One region of the Saccharibacillus sp. WB 17 genome, then DNA from elsewhere that is predicted to be linked to it. Evidence: riboswitches for the same ligand, from Rfam matches in the RefSeq annotation. Region 1 holds a riboswitch; each other region holds the start of a gene.
What was found. A riboswitch is a leader RNA that binds a small molecule or an ion and turns the genes downstream of it on or off. The one in region 1 is predicted to bind cyclic di-AMP.
Positions count from the first base shown of each region.

Region 2: linked by a shared signal. The riboswitch ahead of FTE24_RS16475 (C40 family peptidase) and the one ahead of FTE24_RS02585 (C40 family peptidase) in region 1 are both predicted to bind cyclic di-AMP.
Region 3: linked by a shared signal. The riboswitch ahead of secG (preprotein translocase subunit SecG) and the one ahead of FTE24_RS02585 (C40 family peptidase) in region 1 are both predicted to bind cyclic di-AMP.
Region 4: linked by a shared signal. The riboswitch ahead of FTE24_RS01915 (ubiquitin-like domain-containing protein) and the one ahead of FTE24_RS02585 (C40 family peptidase) in region 1 are both predicted to bind cyclic di-AMP.

Region 1 covers NZ_VPFK02000009.1:14,279-21,552, forward strand. The annotation lists gene argS (arginine--tRNA ligase) at 1-460, opposite strand, end outside; gene FTE24_RS02570 (DUF1934 domain-containing protein) at 450-884, opposite strand; gene FTE24_RS02575 (DNA-3-methyladenine glycosylase) at 1,125-1,802, shown strand; gene FTE24_RS02580 (YwhD family protein) at 1,900-2,412, opposite strand; cyclic di-AMP (ydaO/yuaA leader) riboswitch at 2,861-2,999, shown strand; gene FTE24_RS02585 (C40 family peptidase) at 3,007-3,477, shown strand; gene FTE24_RS02590 (GNAT family N-acetyltransferase) at 3,743-4,231, shown strand; gene FTE24_RS02595 (hypothetical protein) at 4,416-4,709, opposite strand; gene motA (flagellar motor stator protein MotA) at 5,108-5,908, shown strand; gene FTE24_RS02605 (flagellar motor protein MotB) at 5,892-6,725, shown strand; partial or broken gene tadA (tRNA adenosine(34) deaminase TadA) at 6,955-7,274, shown strand, end outside.
Region 2 covers NZ_VPFK02000029.1:150,069-157,342, forward strand. The annotation lists gene FTE24_RS16450 (vWA domain-containing protein) at 1-346, opposite strand, end outside; gene FTE24_RS16455 (pseudouridine synthase) at 396-1,088, opposite strand; gene FTE24_RS16460 (NifU N-terminal domain-containing protein) at 1,256-1,534, opposite strand; gene FTE24_RS16465 (CYTH domain-containing protein) at 1,631-2,128, opposite strand; gene FTE24_RS16470 (aspartyl-phosphate phosphatase Spo0E family protein) at 2,302-2,457, opposite strand; cyclic di-AMP (ydaO/yuaA leader) riboswitch at 2,808-2,946, shown strand; gene FTE24_RS16475 (C40 family peptidase) at 2,948-3,418, shown strand; gene FTE24_RS16480 (ATP-binding cassette domain-containing protein) at 3,886-5,604, shown strand; gene FTE24_RS16485 (NUDIX domain-containing protein) at 5,844-6,287, opposite strand; gene FTE24_RS16490 (methyl-accepting chemotaxis protein) at 6,914-7,274, opposite strand, start outside.
Region 3 covers NZ_VPFK02000042.1:48,645-55,918, reverse strand. The annotation lists RNA gene ssrA (transfer-messenger RNA) at 15-383, opposite strand; gene smpB (SsrA-binding protein SmpB) at 739-1,212, opposite strand; gene rnr (ribonuclease R) at 1,519-4,596, opposite strand; gene secG (preprotein translocase subunit SecG) at 4,843-5,076, opposite strand; cyclic di-AMP (ydaO/yuaA leader) riboswitch at 5,512-5,683, opposite strand; gene murI (glutamate racemase) at 6,290-7,063, opposite strand; gene FTE24_RS18965 (aminoglycoside adenylyltransferase domain-containing protein) at 7,138-7,274, opposite strand, start outside.
Region 4 covers NZ_VPFK02000006.1:11,377-18,650, forward strand. The annotation lists gene FTE24_RS01905 (HD domain-containing protein) at 1-496, shown strand, start outside; gene FTE24_RS01910 (TatD family hydrolase) at 624-1,394, shown strand; cyclic di-AMP (ydaO/yuaA leader) riboswitch at 1,593-1,831, shown strand; gene FTE24_RS01915 (ubiquitin-like domain-containing protein) at 2,221-3,648, shown strand; gene rnmV (ribonuclease M5) at 3,780-4,325, shown strand; gene rsmA (16S rRNA (adenine(1518)-N(6)/adenine(1519)-N(6))-dimethyltransferase RsmA) at 4,330-5,214, shown strand; gene FTE24_RS01930 (Veg family protein) at 5,357-5,635, shown strand; gene ispE (4-(cytidine 5'-diphospho)-2-C-methyl-D-erythritol kinase) at 5,815-6,669, shown strand; gene purR (pur operon repressor) at 6,911-7,274, shown strand, end outside.

The DNA of each region.
Region 1 (7,274 bases):
GCGCATCGCCGACGGCCGCGCCGCGGGCATGGCCCAGGTGCAGGCTGCCGGTCGGGTTGGCGCTGACGAATTCGAGCTGGACGCGTTTGCCTTTGCCGTCCTCGATCCGTCCGTAATCGGCGCCCTGCGACGCAATCGTGCCGACGACCGGGTACAGATAGCTTTTGTTCAGCGTAAAGTTGATGAAGCCCGGTCCGGCGATCTCGGTCCGTTCGATCCCGGCCGCTTCGCGGTCCAGGTTCTCCAGAATCGCTTCGGCGATCAGGCGCGGGTTCTTCTTGGCAAGGCGGGTCAGCTGCATGGCCGCGTTGGTGGACAGGTCGCCGTGGGTCTTGTCTTTGGGTACCTCCAGCGCGATGTCCGGAATATCGGCTTCGGCCACGAGGCCGGCTTTGGCGATCGCCTGGGCGACGGCCTGTTTCACGGTATCTTCAAGCTGTTGTAGCGGGTTAATCGTCATATCGGTTGACTTCCTCCTGTATGGTTAAGCTAACGGCAAAATGGCCCGAGATGGCGTCGTGCACTTCCAGCTCGTACGCCCAATGGATCTCTCCCGCAGCGCCTTGCATGCGCACGCGCAGGTCCCGGGTATGGGTAACAAGCGCAAAACGCGCGTAAGGCGAACGGTAAAAACCAGGCAGGCTGCTTCCTAGGCGGAAGGACTGCTCCGATTCGACCTCGCCGTGGCGGATGACTTTCAATTCTTCCTCCGTGACCTTGACCAGCGTTCGCACACTGCCCGGACTGCCGTTCGCGCCGGGTTCTTCGTAGCGGACGTACAAGGCGTTGTCTTTTTGAAAAAGCTGTCCGGCGAGCGTCTGCTTCACCGTCTCTTCGTCCTGCTTGCTGACAATCGTAATCAGGACGCGGCTCATGCCTGGCATAGCGCTTCCGCTCCAATCCGTTTAACGAAGATTTCTTCTATAGTACTATAGCATATTCCGGTATGGGGACCTAGTGCTTTCGACGACTGCAAACCGGCTGCGGGCAAAAAAAACCGACTTCCGGCGCCGGTACGCGAACGCTGCGCTTCGATGCGGATTTACTCCTTCCCCGAACGTTTATTAAAATAGGGAAGAACGCGGGTGCAGTCAACCGATCATCCGCCAAAAGGAGGAATTCCGATGCAGCCACTCACGCCGCACCCGGCGCAGGGCGCTTTCCGCCCGCTGCCTCCGTTCCTGTTCGCTTCGACCGCGCTGGAGGCGTCTCCGCGGCTGCTGGGCCAGACTCTGGTGCGCCGCACCGAGTTCGGGGAGATCCGCAGCCGGATCATCGAGACGGAGAGCTACGGAGGGATCGAAGACAAAGGCAGCCATGCCTACGGCGGCCGGCGCACCCCGCGCACGGAGATCATGTTCGGCGCTGGCGGAACGGCCTACGTCTACCTGATCTACGGCATGTACCACTGCCTGAACGTCGTCACGGGATCACAAGACGATCCGCAGGCCGTGCTGATCCGCGCCGTGGAGCCGCTGACCGAAGAAGACGAACGCCGCATGCGCTTTTTCCGCAAAATCAAATCCAAAAAAGCGTCCGACCTGTCCGGCGGCCCGGGCAAGCTGTGCCGGGCGCTCGACGTCGACAAATCGTTCAACGGCTGCCGCCTGACGGTGCCGACGAGCCCGCTCTACCTCGAAGCCGGCGACGATCCCTCTTCACTGGAGCTGCTGTGCGGACCGCGCATCAATATCGATTACGCGGAAGAATACGCGGCCAAGCCGTGGCGGTTCTTCCTCAAGGACCATCCGTACGTCTCGGTGAAAGACAAAGCCCATTCGCCCAAACCGTTTTTTGTGTAACGGTGCAGCGGAGAGGAAGCCCGTAAGAATAAAAAAGCAAAAGCGCCGATCCCGCAAGGGACCGACGCTTTTTGCCGCTGCCGCAAAATTGCGGCCGTTAGACGTCCAACGCCTGCTTGAGTTCTTCCGGCGAACGGTTCCACCATTCTTCGTTGTGCGCCGTCAGCAGCGTCTTGAGCGCCGCTCTCGCTTCGTTGTCCATCTCGTTCAGAATGATCTTCCGCTTGATCGCGTAATCGAGCTTGTTCACGTGGTCGGCGAGAATCTTGAAGCCTCGCTTCGTCTCGCTGTTGATCCACATCTCGCACGCCGTCGCTCCCGCGTAGCTGCCGCCTTCTTCCGTCTTGTCCACCGCGACCCAGACGAGCCATACCCGGCGGCCGCCTTCCGCATCGGCGCGTTCGGCCGTGAACTTGATGCCGCGCTCCACTTTGCTCTTGGCATGCATGGCGCCCACGTCGATCTTCGCTTCGCCTTCGTCTATAATGATCGGGGATACGTTGTTCAAGTTGATGGCGCCCGTGCCGAAGCCCTTATGCTTGCTGCTTTTTTGGCTGCTGCTGATGATATTGAGCCCAAGCTGTTTTTTACCTGTCTGATTTTGGTCCATAACGGGAATCCGAGCCCCTTTCGGCGAATAAATTCATCCAAATTCTTGCAAAAACACATGCTTTTTTCTTAAAACTCTTCATCTTCTTCTATTCTATCCGATAAAAAGACGAAAGCAAAACAAAAAAACCCGGATACCGGCTCGATAAACCGTAGGGTTAAGCGCTTTTCAGAGGTTTTTTCCATAGCGAAACGACTTGAATTCAAACAAATGTCACCTTTTTTAACTTCCGCAAAACCGCGCAGCCGTGCGGGATTGCTGCTTTTGGTGGAAGGTCCGCGTCAAACGCGCACCAAAATAATGTTAAATAAAGGTTTGCCAACGGCTAAGTCCTTTGCTACAATGTGTTTTGTGAGTAGTAACAACTTTGTAAACTTTGCTTCAAGCCATAGAAGCTGCTTCAAATATCGACACAACGACGATCCGACACGAAGCTTTTCGGTGCAAACCAAGATCTAAGCCGAATTCCGGCACCGGGGAGCGGGGGAACCAGTTATGGGTGAATTGACTTCGCAACGAAGGAGTCATAGGGGGACCTTCTCAACCGAATCCTTAAGCTAACCTCGCAGGCAAAACGGAAGGGGTACAATGTCTTTGAAGAAGAAGCTGACAGCCGCAGTAATGGGACTCGCCATCGCTTTTAGCGTAGCGGGCGCAGGAAACGCACATGCAGATTCCCAATTGGACAACGTAATCGATTCAGCACTTGGAACGCCATACCGCACTGCGGGCACAAGCCTTAACGGATTCGACTGCTCGGGCTTCACGAGCTACGTCTTCGACAAACTCGGCGTGGATCTGCCGCGTCAATCTTCGTCGCAATACAGCGCCGGAGCCAAGATCGACCGCAGCGACCTGCGTGCCGGAGACCTCGTCTTCTTCAACACGACGGGCAGAGGCATTTCGCATGTGGGCATTTATGTAGGCAACGGCAAATTCGCCCATTCGTCGTCTTCGAACGGAGTTCGTTACGACAACCTGAGCTCTAGTTATTATGCCGAACGTTATGTCGGTGCGTCTCGCGTAATGAGCACGTACACGTATAACTCTTTTGTTGCCGAATAACCTTTTCTTCGACTGCTTTTATGCGAATTCATGAATGAGCGTAATGAATATAACGGCCGTATTGGATGACTGCAATCATCCGATGCGGTTTTTTCATGTCTGCTTGGCGTCGGCCGCCGTTTCTCTTGCCCTTTAAACGGTGCTGCGCCTGAAAAGGTTTCAAACGCGCCGATCTTTTTCGTCGTTACGAAATATTACCCGCCGCCCGGACGCCTAAACGCCTTTTTTACATTTCGTGATCCCTTTTTGAACAGGAGTGAGAAACATGAACGCGAAGAGGTTCGATATTCGTCCGTTAACGGAGTGGGAAGCGGAAATCATTTGCGGTTGGCGGTACGAGCCGCCGTACGACATCTACGGGTGGATGCCCTGGGAGCAGGTCAAACAGCTCGGGATCGAATTCGGCGATCCCGAGCTGCGCGAACAGCAGTATATGTCGGTCTATGAGGGCGAACTTTTCTGCGGGTTCGCCCAGCTCTTCCCGCTCGGCGGCACGACCCGCCTCGGGATCGGCATGCGTCCGGATCTATGCGGACGCGGCTTAGGGGCGGCTTACGTGCGCGCCGTCGCCGAAGAAGCGCTGCGGCGCATTCCGGGCCAGGAGATCGACCTGGAAGTGCTGACGTGGAACCAGCGCGCCATCAAAGCCTACCGCAAAGCCGGCTTCGCCATTACCGATCTCTACGAACGGATGACGCCTTCGGGCCTCAAGCCGTTCTACTGTATGGTGTATCAGCCGCCCGCGGACTCGTAGAGCCGGCGCACGTCCGCTTCGGCGCACGAATTCTTTCCATGACGATATCCATGTTCAGCTGCCGACCGCGAAGATCTTCGCGGCGGCATGTTCGGCGTATCCGGTCTGCTAGGATACCGGTTCCTTAACGGCTTCTTTCATTATAGACCGCTTCATAGACCTCTCCCGCGTTCTTCGAAGCGGTTCAGACCAACGCCACGAACGTCATTTGTTTGTCGCCGATCAGGATATTGATGCGATGCAGGTCCGTGTCGTGGATTACCACGGCGCTGCCCACCTCAATTGACGGCGTAGTGCCGAGCGCGTAGAACAGGTCTTCGGCCAGCGCTTCATGCACTTCCAGCCGGTCCGGCGCCTCCATCCGTTCCCAGTCTTCCGCTTCCATCTCGAAAAACAGATAGCTGTCCGGAATCAATGAGACCGCTTTCGTCAAGTCCTGCAAAATATCCGCGTAATCTCTTCCGTGTTTAACTCCCATTGTTTCCGCTCCTTTTTCGTACATTATTGTGAACCGACTATCTTATTTTCATTATAGCGCAATTTATCTCTTAAAAAAAAAGCTCCCCCTGTCGATAAAAAACATATCGAGCCGTAGGGTGTTTTTAGTCAAAAACCACTTCATGATACCAGCTTCGTCGATTTTGACTGTTACAGCCTTCCTACTCGGGCAAACGGACGGATCATGAAAGGCCAGACTTCGAACACATCCGGGAACCTTGATCGCGTTAAATTCCGCTGCCGGCTGGAACCGCACATCGAACCGCTCAAGGTACCCGAAGGTCGCATACGTAGGTCAGTTTCGTTTCTTGCCGTACACACAGGCCAGGGATGGCCGTGCTTATGAATGTTTTATATTCTCATGGATGAGGTGCTTACATGGAATTATCGTCTCTTATCGGTCTGGTCCTAGCTCTAGTCTCCATTTTCGTCGGCATGATCCTCAAAGGCGCCCCGCTCGGTTCCCTGATGGTGCCGGCGGCCTATCTTATCATTATCGGGGGCACCGTTTCAACCATATTCGTCGGCTTCCCAATGAGCGATCTCAAAAACTTCCCGAAGCTCGTCAAAATCTTCCTGTTCAAACCGAAAATGATCGACAAAAGCGAATTGGTCGGCATGTTCATGGAATGGGCCTCGATCACCCGCCGCGAAGGCCTGCTGGCCCTCGAATCCAAAGTGGATGAAATCGACGACGATTTCCTGCGCAACGGCATGCGGATGATTATCGACGGCAACGATCAGGAATTTGTCAGCGACGTGCTGATGGAAGACATTCACGCGATGGAAGAACGTCACCGCGTCGGCGCGCAAATCTTTTCCCAAGCCGGCATGTACGCTCCAACGCTGGGCGTTCTCGGCGCCGTAGTCGGCCTGATCGCCGCGCTCGGCGAGTTGGAAGACATGAACAAGCTGGCGCACGCCATCGCCGCGGCCTTTATCGCGACCCTGCTCGGTATCTTCGTCGGGTACGTCATTTCCCACCCGATCTGCAACAAGCTCAAACGGATCTCCAAAAAAGAAGTCGAAGTGCGCATGATGATGGTCGAAGGCCTGCTGTCTATCCAATCCGGCGTCTCGACGATTGCCATCAACCAAAAGCTCGCCGTCTTCCTGACACCTACGGAACGCAAAAAATTAGAAGAAAAGGGAGGCGCTTCGGGTGGCCAAGAAAGCTAGACCGGAACACCATGAAGAACATGCCGACGAGAGTTGGCTTCTTCCCTATTCGGACCTTATGACCCTGCTGCTCGCCCTCTTTATCGTACTGTACGCCATGAGTTCGGCCAACGTCAGCAAGTTCGAAGCGATGGCCGAAGCTTTTGACTCCGTGTTCAACGGCGGCAAAGGCATCATGGAGCACACCTCCACCACCGAAGACAGCAAAACGCAGGACGGATCGAAAACGGTCGAGCAGATGGCGGCGGAGAAAGCGGCCGTTACGAAGAAAGACACGGCCGACGACACGCTGGCTAAGCTCAAGAAAAAAGAACAAGAAGATTTGACCAAGCTCAAAAAGCAGCTCGACAGCTACATCAACAGCAACGGGCTCAGCAACCAGCTCGACACGAAGCTTAATCAATCGCAGCTGCAGATCACGATCAGCGACAAAGCGCTGTTCGCTTCCGGCGAAGCGACCGTGAAGCCGAACTCCCGCACGCTCGCTGCGGCGATCGCGAACATCCTGAAGAACTTCCCGGGCTACAACATTCAGGTCATCGGCCATACCGATAACGTTCCGATCTCCAACGACGCGTTCAAGTCGAACTGGGATCTCAGTTCGGGCCGGGCCAACAACTTCATGCAGGTGCTGCTCAAAAACAAGAATCTCGATCCGGTACGCTTCACCTCGACCGCGGCAGGCGAATATCACCCGGTCGCTTCGAACGCGACGGCTTCGGGACGCGCCCAGAACCGGCGGGTCGAAGTGTCGATTATCCGGAATTATCAGGACTCGGAGAACAAAATCAGCACAAGCAATGCCACTTCACCTTAACCGTAATCTTTTCCAGCCTCTTTCTTCGGAAAGGGGCTTTTATTTATCCACAGGCGATTCACAAATGCCCAATCATAATGTAAAATATGTGCATAACCCTGTGGACTAGTCGCTACTTATCCACAATTCTGTGCACAGTATGTTAACAACGGAATATATGTTCGATGAATACTGCTGCCTGATAACGGCCCTGAACGAAAGGAGTTTTACCATTTTGGAAGCTGCCCCGCTGGAAGATCATGAACACTGGATGCGCCTGGCGCTCGAAGAAGCGCGCAAAGCGGAAGCGCTCGGCGAAGTTCCGATCGGCGCGATTATCGTGCGCGGCGGCGAGATCGTCGGACGCGGCTACAATCTGCGCGAGACGACGCATGACGCGACCGCTCACGCGGAGATGATCGCGATCCGCGAAGCCAGCGAGAGGATCGGCGCCTGGCGGCTGCTGGACTGCACCCTGTACGTCACGCTGGAACCGTGCCCGATGTGCGCCGGAGCCATCGTGCAGGGCCGCGTGCCGCTCGTCGTGTACGGGACACCCGATCCCAAAGC
Region 2 (7,274 bases), on a different contig from region 1:
TATACACGTTTTTGCGGTCTTCGAGCATCGCGACCGCTTTCTCGATCGCCGCGCCCATCGGCGTATTGCCGCTGGCTGTCAGCATCGGCGGGTAGAAGTCGTCCGGCGTGCCGAAATCGGACGTCGCCTGTACCGGGCCGAAGCTGACCACGGCAAGCTCCACCCGCTTGACCGACATGCTGTCGGTCATCAATTCTTCCTTGAACGAAGACAGCCCGCGGTTCAGCTCTTCGATCGGCTGTCCGCTCATCGAATACGAAGTATCCAACAGCAAAATGCAGGGACATCTAGGCTCCGGGTTTTCCGCGAATTCCGCGGCAAACGGTATCTGGTCGAATTCAAACATCTCAAGCAGCCCCTTCATCTGTAATCGCGGCGAAGATTCGCCGCTCCTTCTATTCTTGCAGCGCCGCCAGCAGCTCGCCGAGTTCCTGCGCGCCAAGCTTCCGCCGCTGCCCTGTCTCCAGGCCGTCCAGCCTCACGTTCATGATCCGCTCTCGCCGCAGCTCCAGCACCCGGAAGCCGAGTTCTTTGCACATGCGGCGAATCTGCCGGTTCAATCCCTGCGTCAGCACGATGCCGAACGTCGATTCCCCGATCCGGTAAGTCCGGCAGGGCAGCGTCACCGTGTCCATGATCGGCACGCCGCCGGCCATCCGAAGCAAAAAATCGTCGGTCACCGGCTTGTCCACCGTCACGACGTATTCTTTTTCATGACCGTGTTCCGCGCGCATCATTCGATTGACGATGCCCCCGTCGTTGGTCAGCAGGATCAGGCCTTCCGAATCTTTGTCGAGCCGGCCTATCGGAAAAATCCGCACCGGGTAGTCCATGTAATCGGCGATGTTCCCGGCCACGCCCGGAGCATGGGTGCATACGATACCCCGCGGCTTGTTGAGAGCGAGGTACACCGGCTCCGCCTTGGGCGGAATAGGCAGCCCGTCGATCGTCACCGTATCGCCGGGAAGCACGTCGGCGCCGGCGGCGCACGCTTCCCCGTTGATCGCGATACGTCCGGCGGCGATCAGCCGGTCCGTCTCCCGCCGCGAGCAGTACCCGCTCTCGCTCACGTATTTATTGATGCGCATGCTCGTCCAACTTTCGTCTTCTCTATTGTAATAACCGGAAGCCGGCTGTTTGACTTCATTACAGGTCTAAACAAAAACGTCTCCTGACCCGAAAGCGAAACCCAATGCCGTCGGAGGAGACGTTCGTCGATCAGGATATCAAGGCTTCGGCAAGCGAAACCTGCATCCTATGGATATACGCGTCGGAACGCTTCTTCGACCTGGGGCAGGATATCGTCCCAGCTCGCGTCCGGCAGTTTGCTGACCGTTACGAAGTCGCGCATGCCGAAAATGTTGTCCACGCCGTCGATTTCGACGAGCGCCGCAGCCAGCGGATGCTCGCTCGGCTCTCCCGCTTTGACCGACGTGCTTTTCGGACCTTCGAACAGGACGGAATCCGCTCCGACCCGAACCGAATTGGGATTAGGCGTTTGTTGAACATGAATTTGAACCGTGATAGTCCTCACCTCTTTCGTAAATTTGTCCGCCGGAAAGCGGACGAATTGGCTCTATTGTAACATATGGCCGCCCTGCGGCGCCGACTCTTTCGAAGCGGCCGGGCCTCAAGCGCGGTTTTGCAGTTCTTTCCACACTTTTTTGTTGCTGTATTCGCGCTTGGAACTGATATCTTCGCCGAACCAATCGGGCGGAGAGAACGCCTGCGCCTCTTCGAGCGAGTCGAATTCGACTTCGGCCACCGTCAGGTCAAGCTGTTCGTACCGGTCCAGTTCGACCGTGAAGCCGTTCCATTCCCCCGTCGTCCGGGTCTTCGTCAGCGGCACCGCTCCCGAAGCCCGGAACAGCTGGCCGTAGATGCTCTCGGTAATGGAGTATTCGATCTCTTCGCGGCTCATGCCGTTGCCCTGCTTGAACGTATGCGTATATTCGACCTCGCCCGTATCGGCGTCGACCATTCTGCGCACGCGCACCTCCTGCTGCTCGTCCAGCGCCAGGTAAGTCTGCTCGATCGTCTGCTGCGAGCGGCGCTGGAACGATCCGGCGGCGATCAGTTCTTCCGGCGTGCGATCCAACAAAAATTTGCGTTCGATTTCCGTTGCCATGCGGCTTCCTCCTCGTATGCCCGTATTTTCTTCTATAAGTATACCCCGAAAGATCGGGCTCCCGAAAGCCAAGACGGCGATTTAACGGCAAACGCAAAAAAGCGCGTAGGCTACGCGCTTGAATAGAGCAGTAAGCAGGCAAGCGTTTTCATAAAAAAACTTCACATGAACCGTCATGCGTTTTTGTAGCGTTCGTATTCGTTCAACCATTCGTCCAGCTTCTGCGACTGCATCAGCACGCGCTGATCGAGGAAACCGTACTCGTCGGCCAACTGGTGGAGAATTCGACGCTGGCGTTCCATCTCATCTTGAATATCTTTGTTGTTCATCTCCAGGCCCTCCCGCTCGAGTCCTCTATACCATAAATCGGTAAAACAGCACCAATCCAAGAGATAAAATCCCAACATTTTAAATAAACTTTTTTGCGCGCAGCTATTGTCGAACAGGGCGAAACTGCCGAAAAAGAAATATCCAACGCTGTACGTTCGGGCTTTGCGAAGCCTTCCGTACCGCCAATTGTAACAAATACGTGCGTTTTTCCCAGCAATAATTACAAATTTGTCACTTGTGTTTCGTTTTCAGCCTGTTATAATCATGCGATGTCGATAAGTTTTTTGTGTTTTAAAGGAGCGTTTGACAAACCGATAGTCAGTAAGGTAGAGTATCAATAGTTACAAAATATTAATAAATGCCGAATTTCTTAACGCAAGAAAACGGGGGAACCATTTCGGGTGAATTATTCTTGTTTCAGAGGGAGTATAGGGAAATTCCTACCACCGAGCCCTTAGCTAACTCCGTAGGCATCAGGGGGAAAAATTTTTGAAGAAGCTTGTCATTTCCGTATTGGGAGCAGCCATTTTGTTTACGTCGGGGGCCACAAGTACATATGCCGCCAGCTCCGCACCACTTAACGCCGCAGTAAGTCAAGTCTCGGGCACGCCTTACAAATACGGCGGCACGACGACCTCAGGTTTCGATTGTTCCGGATTCACCCGATATATTTTCAAAAAGTTCGGCGTTTCGCTGGCCCGTACGGCTGCAAGCCAGGCTCAGCAAGGCACGACCGTATCCAAGTCCAATCTCCGCGTAGGGGATCTCGTCTTCTTCAACACGACGGGACGCGGAATTTCGCACGTCGGCTTCTACGTAGGCAACGGCAAGTTTGCCAATTCTTCGAGCAGCAAAGGCGTCAGCATCGCAAGCCTGTCCAATTCGTATTGGGGCAAACGCTACGTGACCGCCAAGCGCGTAACAAGCGACTGGTCTTACGGTCAAATGGTTCAGAGCTGATTTTCTCCGCACGTCTTCGTCTTCATCAACTCTCTCATATCCATCACACCCATATTCGCTTCAATCAACATCTTCCATTAACCCGTTCCTTCCGGCGCACGAGCCGGGGAACGGGTTTTATCGTCTCCGGGGACCGTTCCTTTTAATCAGATACTACATAGACGGACAGGCCGTCGATTTGGTTGCATTTCTTGCGAACTTTTTTTGAACTTTTTTTCGGTTTTGCCCTAACGGGCTTTTTTTGCTATAGTGGACCCATCTTTCCAAATGGGGTGACGAGGAGAATGTTCTGCCGCATCGTTCGAAGTAGCTAAGGATCGGGCCGGATCAAAACGCGTACCGGCTATCAAGGGGGTTCTCTGCCCTCTGATCGCATCCCTTGGTTTTACGACAACGATGCTGCATGGAACCTTCTCTTTTTGCTGCGTCCGCAGCGACTCATTCCCTTTTGAAAGGCGGTTTTTGGTGTGTTAAAAAATAGCGTGTCCCTGTTCAAAAAACAAATCGTGCTGTACGTGCTGCTCGGCTTCGCCCTGCAGTTCGCTTCGGCTTACGGCATTCATACGTTTCAACGACTGATCGACCGGATCTCGCTCCCCTCCGGTCTCGGCGAGTTAGGCAGCCTGCTGCTGCTCTACGGCGTGCTGCTCGGCGCGTGCGCCCTGCTGAACTACGCGGCGGAGTACCCGCAGACGCAGCTGCCGCGCGGCCTCACCGAGAAGCTCAAGCTGCTGGCGCTCGCCCGCCTCTCGAACATGGATTACCGCGCCTATCGCGATCTGGGCACGGGCGAGCTGATCCAGAGCATCGAGAACGGAGCGCAGGCCGGAGCGGGCATCGTGTACGGCTTTTACCTGCGTATCCTGCACGAGCTGCTGCCGACGCTGCTGTTCAGCCTTCTGTTCATCGGCTTTTACAGTCCCGGTATCATGCTCGTCATCGCGGCCGGTTACGCGGTCGTGTTCTTGTTGACCCGCCTGCTGCTGCGCTTCCTGTATTCCATCAAGGCTTCGCTGCTGGCGAGCCAGGAGAGCCTGTCCCGGTATTCCGTGCGCGGCTTCATGGAGCTGGTCGTATTCCGCCTGAACCGCCGCTATCCGGACGAGATCCGCAAGCTGACCGGCATTACCGACGACATCGTACGCAAAAACGTGCAGATCCGCATGGTCCACGAATCTTTTTTCGCCTTGTTCGAGCTGCTGATCATCGGTGTCAAAATCGTCGTGCTGGCGCTCGGCATTCGGCAGATCGCCGCCGGCGAGTCGACGATCGGAACGGTGCTGGCGCTGCTGCTGCTGATCGACAAAGTGTATTCGCCCATCGCGATTTTCAACGTGATCTACGTCAATTACCGGCTCGACCGATTGGCTTACGACCGCTTCGAACGGTCGCTTGACGCGCCGGAAGACCGCAATTTGAACCGCGGGCGGCTGGTGGAGACGCTGCGGGGAACCATTCGATTCGAACACGTATCGTTTCGCTACGACGCGGACCGCCCCGCCCTGCTGCGCGGCGTCTCGTTCTCCCTGCCCGCCGGCTCGTCGACCGCGATCGTCGGGCTCAGCGGCAGCGGCAAATCGACTCTGGTCAAGCTGCTGCTCGGCCTGCTCAAAAAAGACTCGGGACAGCTGACGATCGACGGCTTCGATATCGACGAACTGTGCCTGGACAGCCTGTACGCGCGCACCTCGTACATTTCGCAGGATGCCCCGATCTTCGACGATACGCTGCGCGGCAATCTGGCGTTCGACGCACCGGCCGACGAAGCCGAGCTGCTGCGCGCGCTCGACGACGTCAGGCTTGGCGACAAGCTGCGCAGCCTGCCGGAAGGCCTCGACACGCCTGTCGGCGAGCGCGGCATGAAGCTGTCCGGCGGCGAGAAGCAGCGCCTTGCGTTCGCCCGCGTGCTGTTCCAGCAGCGGGACCTCGTCGTGCTCGACGAGCCGGTCTCCGCGCTCGACAACATCACGGAGCGCCGCATCATGGAGACGGTGCTGGACCGCTTCCGCGGCCGCACTTTGATCATCGTCGCCCATCGCCTGCACGCGATTCGCAGCGTCGACCGCATCTTGCTTATGCGCGGCGGCGAACTGGTCGATCAGGGCCGCTTCGAGGATCTGCTGGCGCGCAGCGCCTATTTCCGGGAGCTGTGGAGCAAGGACGGGGACGTTCAGGCACACGGGTGAGCGGTCGGGAGACGGCTTTGTAAGGCGTAAGGATTATAGATTACAGCTTCTAGATTATGCAAAAAAAAGCGGTTCCTGCTCGTTCGATACGAGTGGGGACCGCTTTTTTGGTGCGGGGGTGGCGGGTTATTGAGGTTATTCCGGTTAGTCGCCGACTTCGAATCTGTATCTCAAGCTTCGCATCTCTTCTTCGTCTCCGTGCTTTTCGGCTTCAAGGCATGTGCGGATCTGCTGCCGGTCTATCCCGCCTGCCCATTCAGCCCAACCAGCGCTTCCTCCGCCCGCTTCAGGCTGTCGCGGGTCCATTCCGGCACGTCGGGGCGGCGCAGCGCTTCTTCCGCCGTCAGCCATACAAGCTCGGCTACCTCGTCCGGGCTGGCTGCAAAAGCTTCTCCGCTTTCCCAGAAGCAGGCAAAAATCACGTTCACCACCGGCACGCCGCGATCCGTCACAAAAGACGTGCTGTGCGCATATCTCATGTCCCGCGCGACCGAGACGCCGACTTCCTCCGCAATCTCGCGCCGCAGCGTCGATTCGAGAATCGACGACTCCGCCCCTTGCGTCTCCACTTTGCCGCCCACGAGCGCAAGCGTGCCTGCCGCATGTTCTTCCGCCGCTCCGCGTCGGATCAGCAGCCAGCGCCCGTCTTTGCGAATCGCGCCTTCCACGTTCACGATAAACATATTCGCCTTCCTCCTTTTTTGCATCCGGCTTTGCCGTAATATCCTGCTCTCATTATAAAGGAACAAAGGCTCCATAAAAAACCTTTCGGTCTGCGCGAAAAAAACCTCCGGCGTCCTAAGCCGAAGGCGGGGGATTGCCGGGCAAAGCGGCGAGCGGCGCAAAGCGGCGTGACAGCGCAGAACGGCGCAGCAGAGCCGGGTTTGTCCCTGTATAACGCTGTAACGAATCGTAGTCGCGCTATTTGCCCACAAGACCGCTTTTATCGAAACTTAACGAATCGTAATCATTCTATTTGCCGCAAATCGCCTTAAAACGACCGTTTAGCGCTTCATAAGGATGTGACGATTCGTTAGTTTGCAAAAGCAGCGAAAAATCGGCAAATAGCGATCTGAAGATTCGTTAGCGTTCAATTCATGCGTTCAATTCATTCCTTCAGCTGGTCCCCTGCAGTCCCTTAACCCCGCTGTCCCACTATTTCGTCGTCTCGCTAGCTCACTCTTCCGCCGTTTCTTCCCCTCCCCAAATAACCCGCATACACCAAACAAACCCGGCCCTCCATCTGGAGAACCGGGCTTATTGGAATGGCTAGCCTGTCGCCGTCATGCGCCGACAGGTCCGAGCCGAATCAGATCTTGAACTTTTCCACGATGCCGGACAGCGAATCGGCCATTTCCTTGAGCTGGAACGAAGTGCTCTCCATCTCGTTCATCGACGCCGATTGCTGTTCGCTCATGGCGGAGACTTCCTCGGTCAGCGCGGCCATCTCTTCGGTCACGCGCGTGATCTCATGGATCGAGCGGTCCACGCTCTGCGAACCGGCCGACATCTCTTCGACGGTGCCGGCGACTTCCACGATCTGTCCGCTGAGCGAATTGACGCGCTCGACGATCGCTTCGAAGGCGCTGCCCGCGTCGCTGAGCGACGCGACGCCGTGCTCGACGCTGCCGGAACTGGCTTCGACCAGTTCGACGATCGTGCGAATGCCG
Region 3 (7,274 bases), on a different contig from region 1:
TTTTATTTCATTACGTATGGAGGCGAGGGGAGTCGAACCCCTGTCCGAAGGCAACGCAGCATAGGCTTCTACGGGTGTAGTCACAGTTTTGATGTCACCCGAGCAGCGCCCCGTAACCGGCTCTGCGTTGGGTCAGCCTGATTGTCTTCTTCCGTCTACCCCCAGGCGGAGACTAGACGGCGTAGCCTACTAATTGGGTTGGGCCCTCATCCCGGCACATAGGCGATGCCGGGCGAGAGCACGCATCACAGTTTCTTAGGCTGCGAAAGCGTAGTTGGTTTGTTGTTTGCCATTTAATAGGCTTTAGCGTTGATAAAGCGGACGCGTCCCCACTACCCGCTACCCATGCCCGAACTACCCCCGTCGAATCCATAAACGCCCCCTGGTCGGAAAAAGGTCGCCCTTCGAAGATCGAAGCCGGCGCGCATTTTTCGTAAAAGGGAACTTCCGGATTAAAGGGCCGTGTTCTTGGAACCGCTAGGTTCCGGCACGAGCCGTATGTTCCTTAAGTTCGCACGGTGTCTTTCCCTCCATAAAAGAAAGAACCGTTCGCGGGAGTGCAAGCACTCCCCACAGACTTTGATTATACCACATTTCGTGGTGTAAAGGTAGATTACCCTGCTCGCTCGACCGTAAAACCGGAAAATGCCGTTTCGGCCGCTTTTCGGCTGGTCTCGCGTTCGCCGCGCAGCCTCGCCGGCTTCGGCAGACCGTCGAACGCCCGCCTGCCTCCCCCGCTTAACGCTGGCGAGATTTGAGCGCCCGCTGGATATCCCGCTGCGCGTCGCGCTTGGCGGCCGTGTCGCGCTTGTCGTGCTGCTTCTTGCCTCGGCCGAGGCCGATCAGCAGCTTGGCGTAGCCGTTGCGTACGTAGACTTTGAGCGGCACGATCGTGTAGCCTTCCTGCTTGGCCTGACCGATCAGCTTGCGGATCTGCACTTTGTGCAGCAGCAGCTTGCGCGTGCGCGTCGGATCTTCCGGGTTGTTGCGGTTGCCCTGCTCGAACGGGCTGATGTGCATGTTGTGGACAAACGCTTCGCCGCCGCGGATTGTCGCGAACGCGTCGCCGATATTCGCTTTGGCTTTGCGCAGCGATTTGATCTCCGTGCCGGTGAGCACGAGTCCCGCTTCATACGTATCCTCGATGAAATAATCGTGGGACGCTTTTTTGTTCTGCGCGAGCACTTTGCCCTGCTCCGTATTTTTAGGCATGTCTTGCACCTCCTCTGCTTCTTTATTTAACGCTTCTATAACGAATTGTAACAAGCCGTCTTTGGAAAAGGCAAGAAAAGGAGCGGCGGGCGATCGAGGAAGATACGTTAACGGGTCGAGAGATCGTTTGGCTCGCGGTTCATGCCGCAAAAAGGCCGCTAACGGATATGCAATCCGTTAGCGGCCGGAACCGCGGTTGCCCAGCCGAAGACATGCTCTCGGGCTTCAACAGCGGCGGCGGATCGATCCTCGAGCCGCCGCCGCTGCATGACCTTCCATGCGGCCTAGCCGCCGCTCCGAACCTTTTTACTTGTCTTTGCGCGGCGGACGGCTGCCGCCTGTCGAACCCGGACGGCCTCCGCCGCCGGAACGGCCGCCTTTGTTCGGCCGTTCGTTGCCGTTGCGCGAGAACGTAGCCGTCTCGCCGCCGTAGCCGCCCGTGCCGGAACCGAAGGCAAATTTGCCTTTGCCCGGTTCGCGCGCACCTTCCGGCGCGCCTGCCCCGCTCGCTGCGCCCGCGGAACTGCCCGCTGCGCCGTTCGAGCCGTCAGGGCGGCCCGGACGGGCACCGCCGCGTCCGCCCGAAGCCGGCGGACGACTGCCCCGCTCGCCGGCTTCGCCCGGCGAGCCGTTGTACGCATCTGCGCCGCCCTGGCCGGCTTCGATCTGAATGCCGCCTTTGCGCGCAGGCTTGCGCGGCTCGGAACCGGCTTCGCCTCTCGGAGCGCCCTGACCCGCGCCTGCGCCCGTACCGCCGTCTCCGGTCGGCACGCCGCCGAAGGTCCAGCCGCCATCCTGGCCGCCTTTGCCTTGGCGTGGCTGTGCGCCTGTGCCGGCTTCGCCGCTGCCGGTACCTTCCGGCACGCCGCCGCCTTTGCGTCTGCGCTTGCCGCCGCCCGGAGCGCCGGCTTCGTCGCCCGCGCCCGGTGCTTGCGCCGCAGGCGCGATCACCGTCGTGCCTTCAGGCAGGGCGGCACCGCCACCTTTGCCTTTGCGCTTGCGGGTACGCTTGCTTTTGGTATGAGCGCCGGCTTCCGCCGTGCCGCTGCCGGCCGCAGCAGGTGCGGTGCCCGCCGCCGGAGCCGGAGCTGCCGCTCCGTTCGGACGGAAGACGTCGCCCTGCTTTTTGCCTTTTTTCTTGCCTTTGCCTTTATCTTTGCCGGTCTTGTCGCCGCGTCCGCCTCTAGGTGCGCCGCTCGGCGCACCTTCGCCGCGGCCTCCACGGCCGCCGCGGAACGCGCTCTTTTTCATATCCACCAGCTCGAAATCGATCGTATGCTCTTCCATGCTGACCTTGGACACGCGGATCTCGACCAGATCGCCGATGCGGAAGATGCGCGACGTGCGCTCGCCGACCAGCGTCAGGCGGGACTCGTCGTAATGGTAATAATCGTCGGTCAGGTTGCTGATATGGATCAGGCCTTCGATCGTGTTCTCAAGCTCCACGAACAGACCGAAGCTCGTCACGCTGCCGATCACGCCTTCGAACGTCTCGCCGACTTTGTCCAGCATGAATTCGGCTTTTTTGAGTTGGGCCGTATCGCGCTCCGCATCGACCGCCACGCGCTCGCGAATCGACGACTGCTGCGCGATGTCCGGCATGCGGATATTGAGGTATTCCTCGCGCGACTGCGACAGCTTGCCGCCGTGGTCCAGCACTTCCCCGATCACCCGGTGGATGACCAAATCGGGATAGCGGCGGATCGGCGACGTGAAGTGCGTATAATATTCGGCCGCCAGGCCGAAGTGGCCGAGATTGGCCGAATCGTACTTCGCCTGCTTCATCGAGCGCAGCAGCAGCGTGCTGATCGCTTTTTGCTCCGGCGTATCCTGCACTTCTTCCAGCAGCGATTGCAGCTCGCTCGGCTGGATGGTGCCTCCGCGCGTGCCTTTGACCTGATAGCCCAGATTGGCGGCGAAGGCCGCGAACAATTCCAGACGCTCCTGATCCGGGTCTTCGTGGATGCGGTACAGGAACGGAACTTTGGCTTTGCTGAAATGCTCCGCCACCGTCTCGTTCGCCGCCAGCATGAACTCTTCGATGATGCGTTCGGCAATCGAGCGCTCGCGCGTCACGATGTCGATCGCTTTGCCCTGGTCGTCGAGCAGCACTTTGGCTTCTTCGAAGTCGAAATCGACCGCGCCGCGCTTCATGCGGCGTCCGTTCAGCTTGAGCGCCAGCTCCTGCATCGTGCGGAACGTGTCGGCCAGATAGCCGTAACGCTCCTGCAGTTCCGGATCTTCTTCTTCGAGCATGCGGCGCACGTTTTTGTACGTCATGCGCTCGACCGTCTTGATCACGCTTTTGAAAATATCGTAGCGAACGAGCTTCATCGACGCGTCGAATTCCATCTCGCACGACAGCGTCAGACGGTCCACGCGCGGATTCAGGCTGCAGATGCCGTTGGACAGGCGCGGCGGCAGCATCGGAATGACCCGGTCCACCAAATACACGCTGCTGCCCCGGTTATACGCTTCCTGATCGAGCTGGGAGTTTTCTTTGACATAATAGCCGACGTCCGCGATATGCACGCCGAGCACGTAGTTGCCGTTCTCGAGGCGTTCCACGTTGACCGCGTCGTCCAGGTCTTTGGCGTCTTCGCCGTCGATCGTGACAATCTGCTTGCCGCGCAGGTCGCGCCGGCCCTGGCTGTTGATCTCTTCGTCGGAGATCGTCTCCGGCGCCTGCTGCGCTTCTTCGAGCACTTCGTCCGGGAAAGACTCCGGCAGCTGGTGCTTGCGGATGATCGACAGGATGTCGACGCCCGGGTCGCTGTTATAGCCCAGCACTTCGATAACTTCGCCCTGGGCCGCCGCGCGGCCTTCCGGGTAGGCGATAATGCTCACGACGACCTTCTGGCCGTTCAGCGCGCTTCCGGACCGTCCGGCCGGGATAAAGATGTCGCGCGTGATGCGCTTGTCGTCCGGAAGCACGAAGCCGAACGATTCCTCGTCCTGGTACGTGCCGACGATCTGCGTCACGGCGCGCTTGACGACCCGCACCACTTCGCCTTCCATGCGTCCGTTCGAAGAACGGCGCGACGCGATGCGAATCAGCACCGTATCGCCGTTCATCGCGCTCAGCATGTCGTTCGCGTTAATGTATACGTCCGCGTGTTCGCGATCCTCGGGAATCAGGAAACCGAAGCCCTTGGCATGCGTTTGCAAACGTCCGCGCAGCAAATCCATACGTTCCGGTACGCCATAGCACTGGGTACGCGTCAGTACGATCTTGCCTTCTTCTTCAAGTCCGTTGAGCATGTTCATAAACTCCCGAAACTGTTCCGCATCGTCGATGCCGAAATGTTGCTCCAGTTCCTGGTGCGTCATCGGCTTGTAGGCGCTCTCGCGCATAAAGCCCAGCAGCATATCTTCCGTTATCATGGTTATCACCTCAAAATGGCTCCGGCTGCCTACAGACCGCCCGATCGGCTGCAGATCGCGAATGCTCGATTTTTTCTTCTACATTCTCTATTATACGTTAAAAGTACCCGCGCTGGCGCATGCTTAATCCTTGCTTGCTTTTTCGTGCGCATTTATTTGAATATATACAAAAAAAAGCCCTCGTCTCCCTTGAATCCAAGGATCAACGAAGGCTTCCCGGGCAGTCCAACCGCCCCGATCGCCGGGTTAGTTGGTCAGAGCCGTAGTCAACAACGCCATGATTACGAATCCGGCACCCAGTACGACGGTCGTGCGCTCAAGCACCAAGTCCATGCCGCGAGCTTTGCTTTTGCCGAACAGATGCTCCGCACCGCCGGAAATTGCGCCGGCCAAGCCTGCGCTTTTGCCTTTTTGCAGCAGTACGACCGTGATCACACCGACAGCAAAGATCAAGAGAACTACCTTCAGAAAGATTTCCATGTCGTTTAACCTCCTAAGCGTAAGCCGCGTATCCTGTATCGATTGAATCAGAGTTTCTAAAATGGAAAACAGCATTTTCAGTCTACCATAGTTCTCGGTATTTGACAATCGACCAAGGGCAGACCGGATGCGGAAAAGAATGGGCGATCCCTGCAAGCGGACGTTAAGAAGCCGCGCGGCGGCTGGATCTCCCGCGGCGCGGCTTCGGTTCATTTGACGGTATGGGGACGTACGGCCCTGACAAGCTCGCGCTTAACGGCGCTGCTCTTTGGCTTGGACCGTACGGTCGGTCCAGAGAATGTATCCCGCGGATACGGCCGTAAGGACCAGAATGGCCATGATGATCATGGCATCCGACATGCTTTTTCCTCCTCTGCTGATGTGGCTCCGGTGTGACGTGCGAGAATGGCCTGGTTTTCGAAAGATGCGAAAAAGGTCACCTCTCCTGCTCTGCTTACGAGGTTAGCTGACGGATTGGGACGCAAGAGTCGCCCCGCCTGCCGCAGATCCGGCGTACCGGAGAGCGTCAGGCTTCACCCCATGAGCGCCTGTGCGGCGTCTCGATCGGTTCCCCCGTTTTTATCGAAAAATTCAGCAGTCTAATCTGGGTCTTCGTGTTCGAGTGACGAATCTCATCATCCTTTCCGAAAAGTGGGCGGCATGCCGGAACGTTCGATGTGCCAAGCTTCGAAAGTCCGGGAAGAAGCGGCATTTCCCCTGCGCCTCGCGCGGTCATATGCAGCTTTTATGAACCGTATCTTAACCCCTTCTGACACCTCGTGTAAAGGATGAACCTGAGCGTTTTTTGCGGGTTTGGGCGTTAAAAGCTGACATTGGAATCTCCCACGAAGCCGGATCTTTCCTTTTCGCGGAAAACCTCCCGTTTGCTCGATTTAGCTCTGAAAATGCGGCTGAAAAAGCAGCCTGCGGCACTTTGCCGGAGCTTGATGGGCCGTTTAGGTCGAAAAGCGGATTTTGTTACCGTTTTCATATGTGGAAACGAAGTCGTTTTGAGCAACCTGCCCGGCCTTGCGGGACGTTCGTTCGGAGCGGGATTTGCCCTGTGCGGGCGCGAGAAAAAAGCCTGAGACGAGTCGCAGGCTTCGAAGATCGGAAAGGCGGATCGCACGTCCACGCAGCTTCCGTGAAGGCTCCGACCGTACGCGGCGGGAGCTTTTTGCCGGTTTTTTCGGGTTCTTTTCCTATTCAAAACTCAAAGCGTCACGCCGTTCAGAATCCCCCAAGCGCGCTCAAGCTTGGCCTGATAGGCCGGATCGTCCGCAGAGTTCATGAACCGCACGCGCCCGCTTCCGCCGCCGGCCAGCCCGCGCTCTTCGAGAACGCGCGCCACTCTCCGCACCGTGCCGGCGCTTCCGTCGATGACCCGGATGTGCGGCGGCAGGATCTGTTCCAGCAGCTCCGTATAATACGGGTAATGCGTGCAGCCGAGCACCAGCGTGCCGTAGCGGCTCAGGTCGAACCGGTCGAATTTGCGCAAAAAGTAAGGACCGAGCTCGGCCGGATCAAACTTCAGCGCTTCGCAGTATTCCACGAGTTCCGGCATCGGCAGCGAATCGACGATCCCCAGATCATCCACGCGCGACACCAGATCCCGGTATTTGGCCTGGCTGAGCGTCAGTTCGGTCGCCAGCACCAGCACGCGCCGCCCGCTCGCCCCGTTCATCTCGACGGCCGGCTTGACCGCCGGTTCCATCCCGATCACGGGCACGTCGTAGGTGCGCCGCAGCTCGGTCGCCGCTACGCTGGTCGCCGTATTGCACGCGATGACGAGCGCTTTGACGCTTTGGCCCAAAATGCGCTCCGCCGCTTCGCAGACGTATTCTGTCACCTGTTCTTTGGTCTTCGGCCCGTAAGGGACATGCAGCGTATCCGCGAAAAAAATAAAGTCCTCGTTCGGAAGGCTGCGGGCCGCTTCGCGCATCACGGTCAGCCCTCCGATCCCCGAGTCAAAAAAAGCGATGCTCATGCTGCTTCCCCTGCCGTTTCGTTGATTTGGTCTCATTGGTGGAGCCTCGTCGGTCGAGTCTCTTCAGCCTCTTATTATAGCCCTCCCCGCAGGGAAACGCCATGAAAAGCCGCCTGCGCGGCGATCGCCTGCAGCATGCTTCGCGCAAAAGCCGTCAGCCGGGCTTCCGGCACCGCCGGGCCGCTTCGCACGTCTCCTGCGTAAGCCTCAA
Region 4 (7,274 bases), on a different contig from region 1:
GCTGCCCGCTCTTTTCGAAGACAATCTGACCGTCAAGCAGTATCTCAAGCTCGACGAGTCGCTGATCCAGACGACGTTTATGCAGTGGAGCGAAGAGTCCGATCCTATACTGAGCGAGCTCTGCTGCCGATTCCTGCATCGCAGGCTGTATAAATATGTAGAGGTCGATCATATCGACAACGAGACGATCGCAGAGATCCGAAGCAGCTTCGCCGAAGTCGGTCTGCATCCGGAATACGATTTCGAAATTGACTTTCCGACCGACCTGCCGTACGACGTATTCCGGCCGAACGATTCCAATCGGGGCAGCCAGATCCTTTTGCTTGGCAAGCAGGATAAATTGAGAGAAATTTCCGAAGTTTCCGATATTATTAGATCGATCAGCGGGCTGCAGCGGGGCAAAAACCATTTGTATTACCCCCATCACAAACTCGCTGAAGTCATCTCGAAGCTACCGTCAAAAATCGCGTCGATTTTCCCGATTTCGCCGGATTAAGCGCATTTTTGCCGAAAACGAGCCAGAAGTCGCGAATTTTTTCTGTTTGAAAAACAGTCTTAACTTGGTGAAAAACATTGGGCGGCCGAGTCTCGGCAGCCTATTTTTATGAAAAGGAGAGATCATTATGTTATTTGATACTCATACTCATATGGACGCGCCGGAATTCGAAGCGGACCGGGACGAAGCGATGGCTCGGGCCGTCGAAGCGGGCGTGACCCGGATGGTCAATATCGGCTTCAACCGCGAGACCATTCCGACGACGCTTGCGCTGGCCGACAAGTACCCGTTCGTCTACGCGGCGATCGGCTGGCATCCCGTCGATGCGATCGATATGCGGGAAGGCGACCTGGAATGGATCGAATCGCTGTGCGCTCACGAGAAAGTGGTGGCGATCGGCGAGATCGGGCTCGATTACCACTGGGACAAATCGCCCAAAGACGTTCAGCAGCGGGTGCTGCGGGAGCAAATCGCGCTGGCGAAACGGGTCAAGCTGCCGATCGTGATCCATAACCGTGAAGCCCACGAAGACACGCTCCGAATCCTCAAGGAAGAAAACGCTTCGGAAGTCGGCGGCATCATGCATGCGTTCTCCGGCAGCTGGGAAACAGCCAAAATCTGCCTCGATCTGGGCTTCCATCTCTCGTTCGGCGGGCCGGTCACTTTCAAGAACGCCAAGCAGCCTAAAGAGGTGCTCGAGAAGACGCCGATGGACCGGCTGCTGATCGAGACGGATGCGCCGTATTTGACGCCGCATCCGTACCGCGGAAAACGCAACGAGACGGCTTACGTTCGTCTCGTCGCAGAGACGGCTGCCCAGCTAAAAGGAATTTCTCTGGAAGAAATTGCCGAACAGACAATGAAAAATGCGAATAAACTTTTTGGTATCGGTTCTTAAAGAGAGCAAATGCAGTGAAAAGAAGAGTATTTACGAGATATTAATCTCTTAGGTCCAAAAAAGGGCAGAAGATTACAAACTTTTAACCTTTTACTCTGAAATACGTCAAAACGAGCGGCTTTACAAACGCCTGCGAAAAAAGCTATTATCTTGTCAGTGATTAATCCGGCCGTATGTTCGGTTAATCCGACAAATTCATGTACCGTCTCGCTGAATCTTCGTCAGGAATGACGAAGAACGGGGGAACCCGAAGCGGTCTGCCGATTATGATTTCCGAACTTACCGTTCGGTGAAAGCAGCCCGTGGTCGATTCCTTTTCAACTGGGTCTACGGGGTGAATTGGAGGTCTTCTCGCCATGAGCGGAAGAACCGACATAGGACGACTCTCTTCGTCCGAACCCGACAGCTAACCTCGTAAGCGCACAATAAGAGAGAGGCAGCCACGCGCCTTATGTTTTCCTCAGATCGTCAACTTGTCGATTTTATAAGAGGGAAGCCCGCGGAAGAGTCCTCTTAAGTTTTCTTGAGCCGCTCTTTCCACAGGCTTCTTTTGTTTTATGGCAGTTCTGCCGGAGGGAACAGCGTACATAAGTGTGGGATTCAAGGCTGAGCTTTTAGACTGGGATGAACGTAGAGACGTGTTCTCCGATCGGAATCGGGAGGAACATACGGGAAGCACGCTTTTTGCGCTGCCCGTTTCTACGAAAAAATAGCAAGTAGTCGCGTCAATTTTTCTATGTATGCACTTGACGGCGGGGCTATGGAGGAGGACGGAAGAGTGGGAATTTTCACCAAAGAAGACACCCATGGTTCACGATCATCCAGCATGACTTACGCTTGGCGTTGGAAACGCCAGAACGGGCTTCAAATTTTGGGTGTCGCACTATTCGTCGTCGCAGTCGTGACGATGGTACTGCTCGGACTGTATGCACAGGCCGAGAAGCATATTGTGCTGATCGTAGACGGAAAAGAACAAGCGGTAAGCACGCATAAAGGCAGCCTTCAGGAACTGCTGGACGAGCATTCGCTCAGCCTGAAGCCTCAAGACGACGTATCGATGGCGCTCGGCGCTTCGGTTCAGGACGGCGATCGCATTGCGATCACGACGGCCGTACCCGTCACCTTGACGATCGACGAGAAAAGCCAGAAGCGCTTCACGACCGAGAAAACGGTAGCCGCGGCGCTCGCAAGCTGGGACGTCGAGCTCGGCCAATTCGATAAAATCTCGGTACCGGTCAGCTCCCCCGTCCAAAACGGCGGAGCGGTGAACATCACCACGGCCGTACCGGTCACCGTATCTGTCGACGGCAAAAGCAAGCAGGCCTATACCGCCGAGAAAACGGTAGCCGCCGCGCTTGAAGGATGGGAAATCCCGTTCAGCACGCACGACAAGATCTCCGTACCGCTGAGCGCCGCCGTCGAAGCGGACAGCAAGATCGCGATCACGACCGCCATTCCGATCAACCTGACGGTAGGCGGAGAATCGCAAAAGACCCTGACGACCGAAAGAACGGTTGAAGGCGCGCTGTCCGCGATGGACATCGAGCTAGGCGAACACGACAAAGTGTATCCGGGCGCTACGGCTCCATTGACGGAGAACGCCGACGTATCCGTGTATCGCATCAACAAGTTTACGGCCGATCAGGAAGTTAAAGTTCCGTACAAGACGATCGAAAAAGAAGACTCCTCGCTGCTGAAAGGCAAAACCAAAACGGTCCAGGCCGGCGTCGAAGGCGTCGTGGTCCACAAGGTCGAAAAGGTATATCAAGACGGAGAATTCGTAACCAAGTACGTCGTCGACAAAAAAGTCAAAACCGAAAAGCAGGACAAGATCATCGCCGTCGGCACGAAAGAGCCGGTCGTCGAGAAGACGTTTGAGCCGGCAGCCGCCGCCAAACCGTCGGCCAAAGCGGCCTCCGTCAAGTCTTCCTCGTCCGCCAAAGGATTCGAATATAAAACCGTGCTGACCGGTGTGGCCGCTACCGCTTATTCTTCGGAAGAACCGGGAATCGGAACACGCACCGCAACGGGCACGACCGTGACCGAAGGTCGTACGATCGCCGTCGATCCGAACGTGATTCCGCTCGGATGGTGGGTCTATATCGAAGGATACGGATACCGCAAAGCGGAAGACACCGGCAGCGCGATCAAAGGCAAGAAAATCGACATGTACTACGACAGCCTCGGAGCTGCGCTGAACTTCGGCCGCAAATCCGGTCTGACGATTTACGTAATCGGACCGAACAAGCCGTAACGAAGTTTGTTTCCGAAGCGGGCGTTTACGCTGACGGCCGCCGGATGCTATAATCAACCGTATAGGAAACGAAACCGAAGAAGAGGAGGTTCTCCTCTTCTTTTTGTTATGAGAGCCAAAGGAGCGGACACATGATCAGAGAAATGATTGTCGTGGAAGGGCGCGACGATACGGTCGCGATCAAGCGGGCGGTCGACGCGGACACGATCGAGACCGGAGGGTCGGCGATCGGGGCGGCGGTAATTCGCCGCGTCAAGCTGGCGATGGAGCGGCGGGGCGTGATCATTTTGACCGATCCGGATTTTGCGGGAGAACGGATACGCAAAATCGTGGCGCAGAAAGTGCCGGGCTGCAAGCACGCTTTTATCCCCGAAGCCGATGCCACGCGCAAAGGCGATATCGGCGTCGAGAACGCTTCGCCGGAAGCGATTCGCCGCGCGCTGGAGCGGGTGCATACGGAGATGCCGGGCGGGGAGAGCCAGATCGACTGGCAGGACCTGATCGAGACCGGGCTGATCGTGCACCCGAACGCGGCGGCAAGGCGGATGGCGATGGGCAACCTGCTCGGCATCGGCTACTGCAACGGCAAGCAATTCCATAACCGGCTGCGCATGTTCCAGATCTCCCGCCAGGAGTTCGTGGACGCGCTGTCCCAAATCGAAAACGAAGGATCGTGAGTTCATGAACGAAAGAGAAGGCATCGCTTCGCCGAAGCGGACCAAGGAAATTATCGACAAGCACCGGTTTTCATTCAAAAAAAGTCTCGGTCAGAACTTTCTGATCGATCAAAATATTCTCGCCAAAATCGTGGGCGCGGCCGATCTGGACGCGACCAAGGGAGCGCTTGAGATCGGACCCGGCATCGGTGCGCTGACGGAGAAGCTTGCCCTGAACGCGGGGGAAGTGACGGCCGTCGAGATCGACCGCAGGCTGATCCCGATTCTCCAGGACGTGCTGGGGCCCTACGGCAACGTGACGATCCGCCAGGCGGACGTGCTCAAAGTGGACCTGAAGGCGCTGTTCGAGGAATCGTTCGCGCGCAGCGAGAAAGTCAGCGTCGTCGCCAACCTGCCGTATTACGTGACGACTCCGATCCTCATGAAGCTGCTCGAAGAAAAGCTGCCGCTCGAAAATATCGTCGTCATGATCCAGAAAGAAGTTGCCGAGCGGATGTCCGCTTCGCCGGGAGGCAAGGAATACGGCAGCCTCAGCATCGCCGTGCAGTATTACAGCGAGCCGGAACTGGTCTGCATCGTGCCGCGCACGGTGTTCATTCCGCAGCCTAACGTCGAATCCGCCGTGATCCGGCTCAAGGTGCGCGAGAAGCCTCCCGTGGAGCTGGAAGACGAGGAGCATTTCTTCACGCTCGTGCAGGCTTCCTTCACGCAGCGCCGCAAAACGATCGCCAACAATTTGCGCGCCCGCTACTTCCCCGGAGAAGGCCGCGAGCGGATGGAGCAGCTGCTGCAGGAAGCCGAGATCGCGCCGACCCGGCGCGCGGAGACCGTCTCGATCGAAGAATATGCCCGGTTGAGCGGGATTTTCCTTCGGGAAGGACTGCGTTGACGAAGGCGAAAAGGCAGCAATAAATTGCCAAAAATACCCCGTTGACAAGGTAGAAATGATCCTGATATAATGATTAATTTAGCTTGACATGCTTCTCTCAAAATGTTACAATTGAGTGTATTGAGAGAGGTGGTTGAGAAGAATGGCACACCAAACGCTATCGGATATCAAACGCAGTCTCGACGCTCACGTAGGACACCGTATCATGCTTCGCGCAAACGGAGGCAGACGCAAGACGGTTGAGCAAACCGGAGTCCTTGAAGGAACTTATCCGGCGGTATTTACAGTTATGCTTGAAGAAGAAGCCGAACACGCTTCGGGCCGCGTTTCTTATAGTTATGCAGATGTTCTGACCGAGACGGTTGAACTTTCCCTGATGAAAGACGATTCGGCTACGCCGATCGCCTACGCCAGCGTCTGATTCGCCCGGGTTTTTAGAAAGGCGGTTTTCGCTTATGCGAAAACCGCCTTTGTTCGTCTTGGAGACGGCGGCGGCATGTTCGGTCAATAGACTTCGTGTCCGATTTTGCATATAATAGCTAAAGTTCAATTCGAGAGGGAAACCGGGATTCCGGTCAGAATGCAGGGGCGGTGGAGAGCGTGTATATTTACGAAAAAGCGCCGGCGAAGATCAATCTGATGCTGGACGTTTTACATAAAAGAAACGACGGATTTCACGAAGTGGAAATGATCATGACGATGGTCGACCTGGCGGATCGGCTGACGCTGAGCGATCCCGGCAGCAGCCGGATCTCGCTGTCGAGCCAATCGGGCTACATTCCGCTGGACGACAAGAACCTCGCGGTGCGGGCGGCCCGTCTGCTGCGCCAGCGCTTCGGCGTCAGCCGCGGCGTGCATATGCACCTGGAGAAGCGGATTCCGGTCGCGGCGGGCCTTGCGGGCGGCAGCAGCGACGCTGCCGCGGCCCTGCGCGGCCTCAACCGGCTGTGGGAGCTCGGGCTGTCCATGGCCGAGCTGGAAGAGCTGGGCGCGGAGCTCGGCTCCGACGTGCCGTTCTGCGTGCGCGGAGGCACGGCGCTGGCGACCGGGCGGGGCGAGCGGCTGGAAGAGCTGCCGAATCCGCCGCGCTGCTGGGTCATCTTGGCGAAGCCGCCGATCAACGTCTCGACAGCGGACGTGTACGGCAATCTGAAGGCGGCGGAGATCGATGTGCATCCTTCCGCCTCCAGCATGCGGCAGGCGCTGGAGCGAGGCTCTTTCGCCGACGTGTGCGGCGGACTCGGCAACGTGCTGGAAGACGTCACGCTGAAGCTGTACCCGGACGTGGGACGGCTCAAAGGCGTCATGGAGCATCTGGGCGCGGACGGCGTGCTGATGTCCGGCAGCGGGCCGACGGTATTCGGGCTCGTCTTGAAGGAAGAGAAGGCGAAGCGGATCTGCAACGGGCTGAGAGGCTTCTGCGCAGAAGTATACGCGGTCAGGACGCTGGGATAGGCCAGGCAGCGGCGCCGAACAGAGCGGGTGCGGATGGGGTCTGCGTTCGGGTCTCAGGCGAACCTCGGGCGAACCTCAAGCGAACCTCAGGATGATCGAATACGGCCTGCGGCAGCTTTCCGCCTAAAATTCTCTAATTTTTCCTCGCTTTTTTAACGTTTTCTAAAACATTCACATGTACAAATACGTACATGGATGATATATTTTTTATAAAACATTCGGATTTAGCGAGGAAACCCCAGTGAAAAAATTAAAACGCAGTGCAAGGCTAGTGGAGTTAACGCAGTTTTTGTTGGCAAGACCGCACACCCTGATCCCGTTGACGACGTTCGCGGAAAGATACGGCGCGGCCAAGTCTTCGATCAGCGAAGATCTGGCAATCATCAAGGAAGTGTTCGAAGAAGAAGGCATGGGCGAGCTTCAGACGCTGGCCGGGGCGGCGGGCGGAGTGAAATACATTCCGCGCGTCTCGGAAGAGCGTGCGCTCGATATTATCTACAAAGTATGCGGCAAGCTGGAAGAACCGGGACGCATTTTGCCGGGCGGTTACCTGTACATGTCCGACCTGCTCGGACAGCCGCATCTGGTGAACGAGATCGGCGATA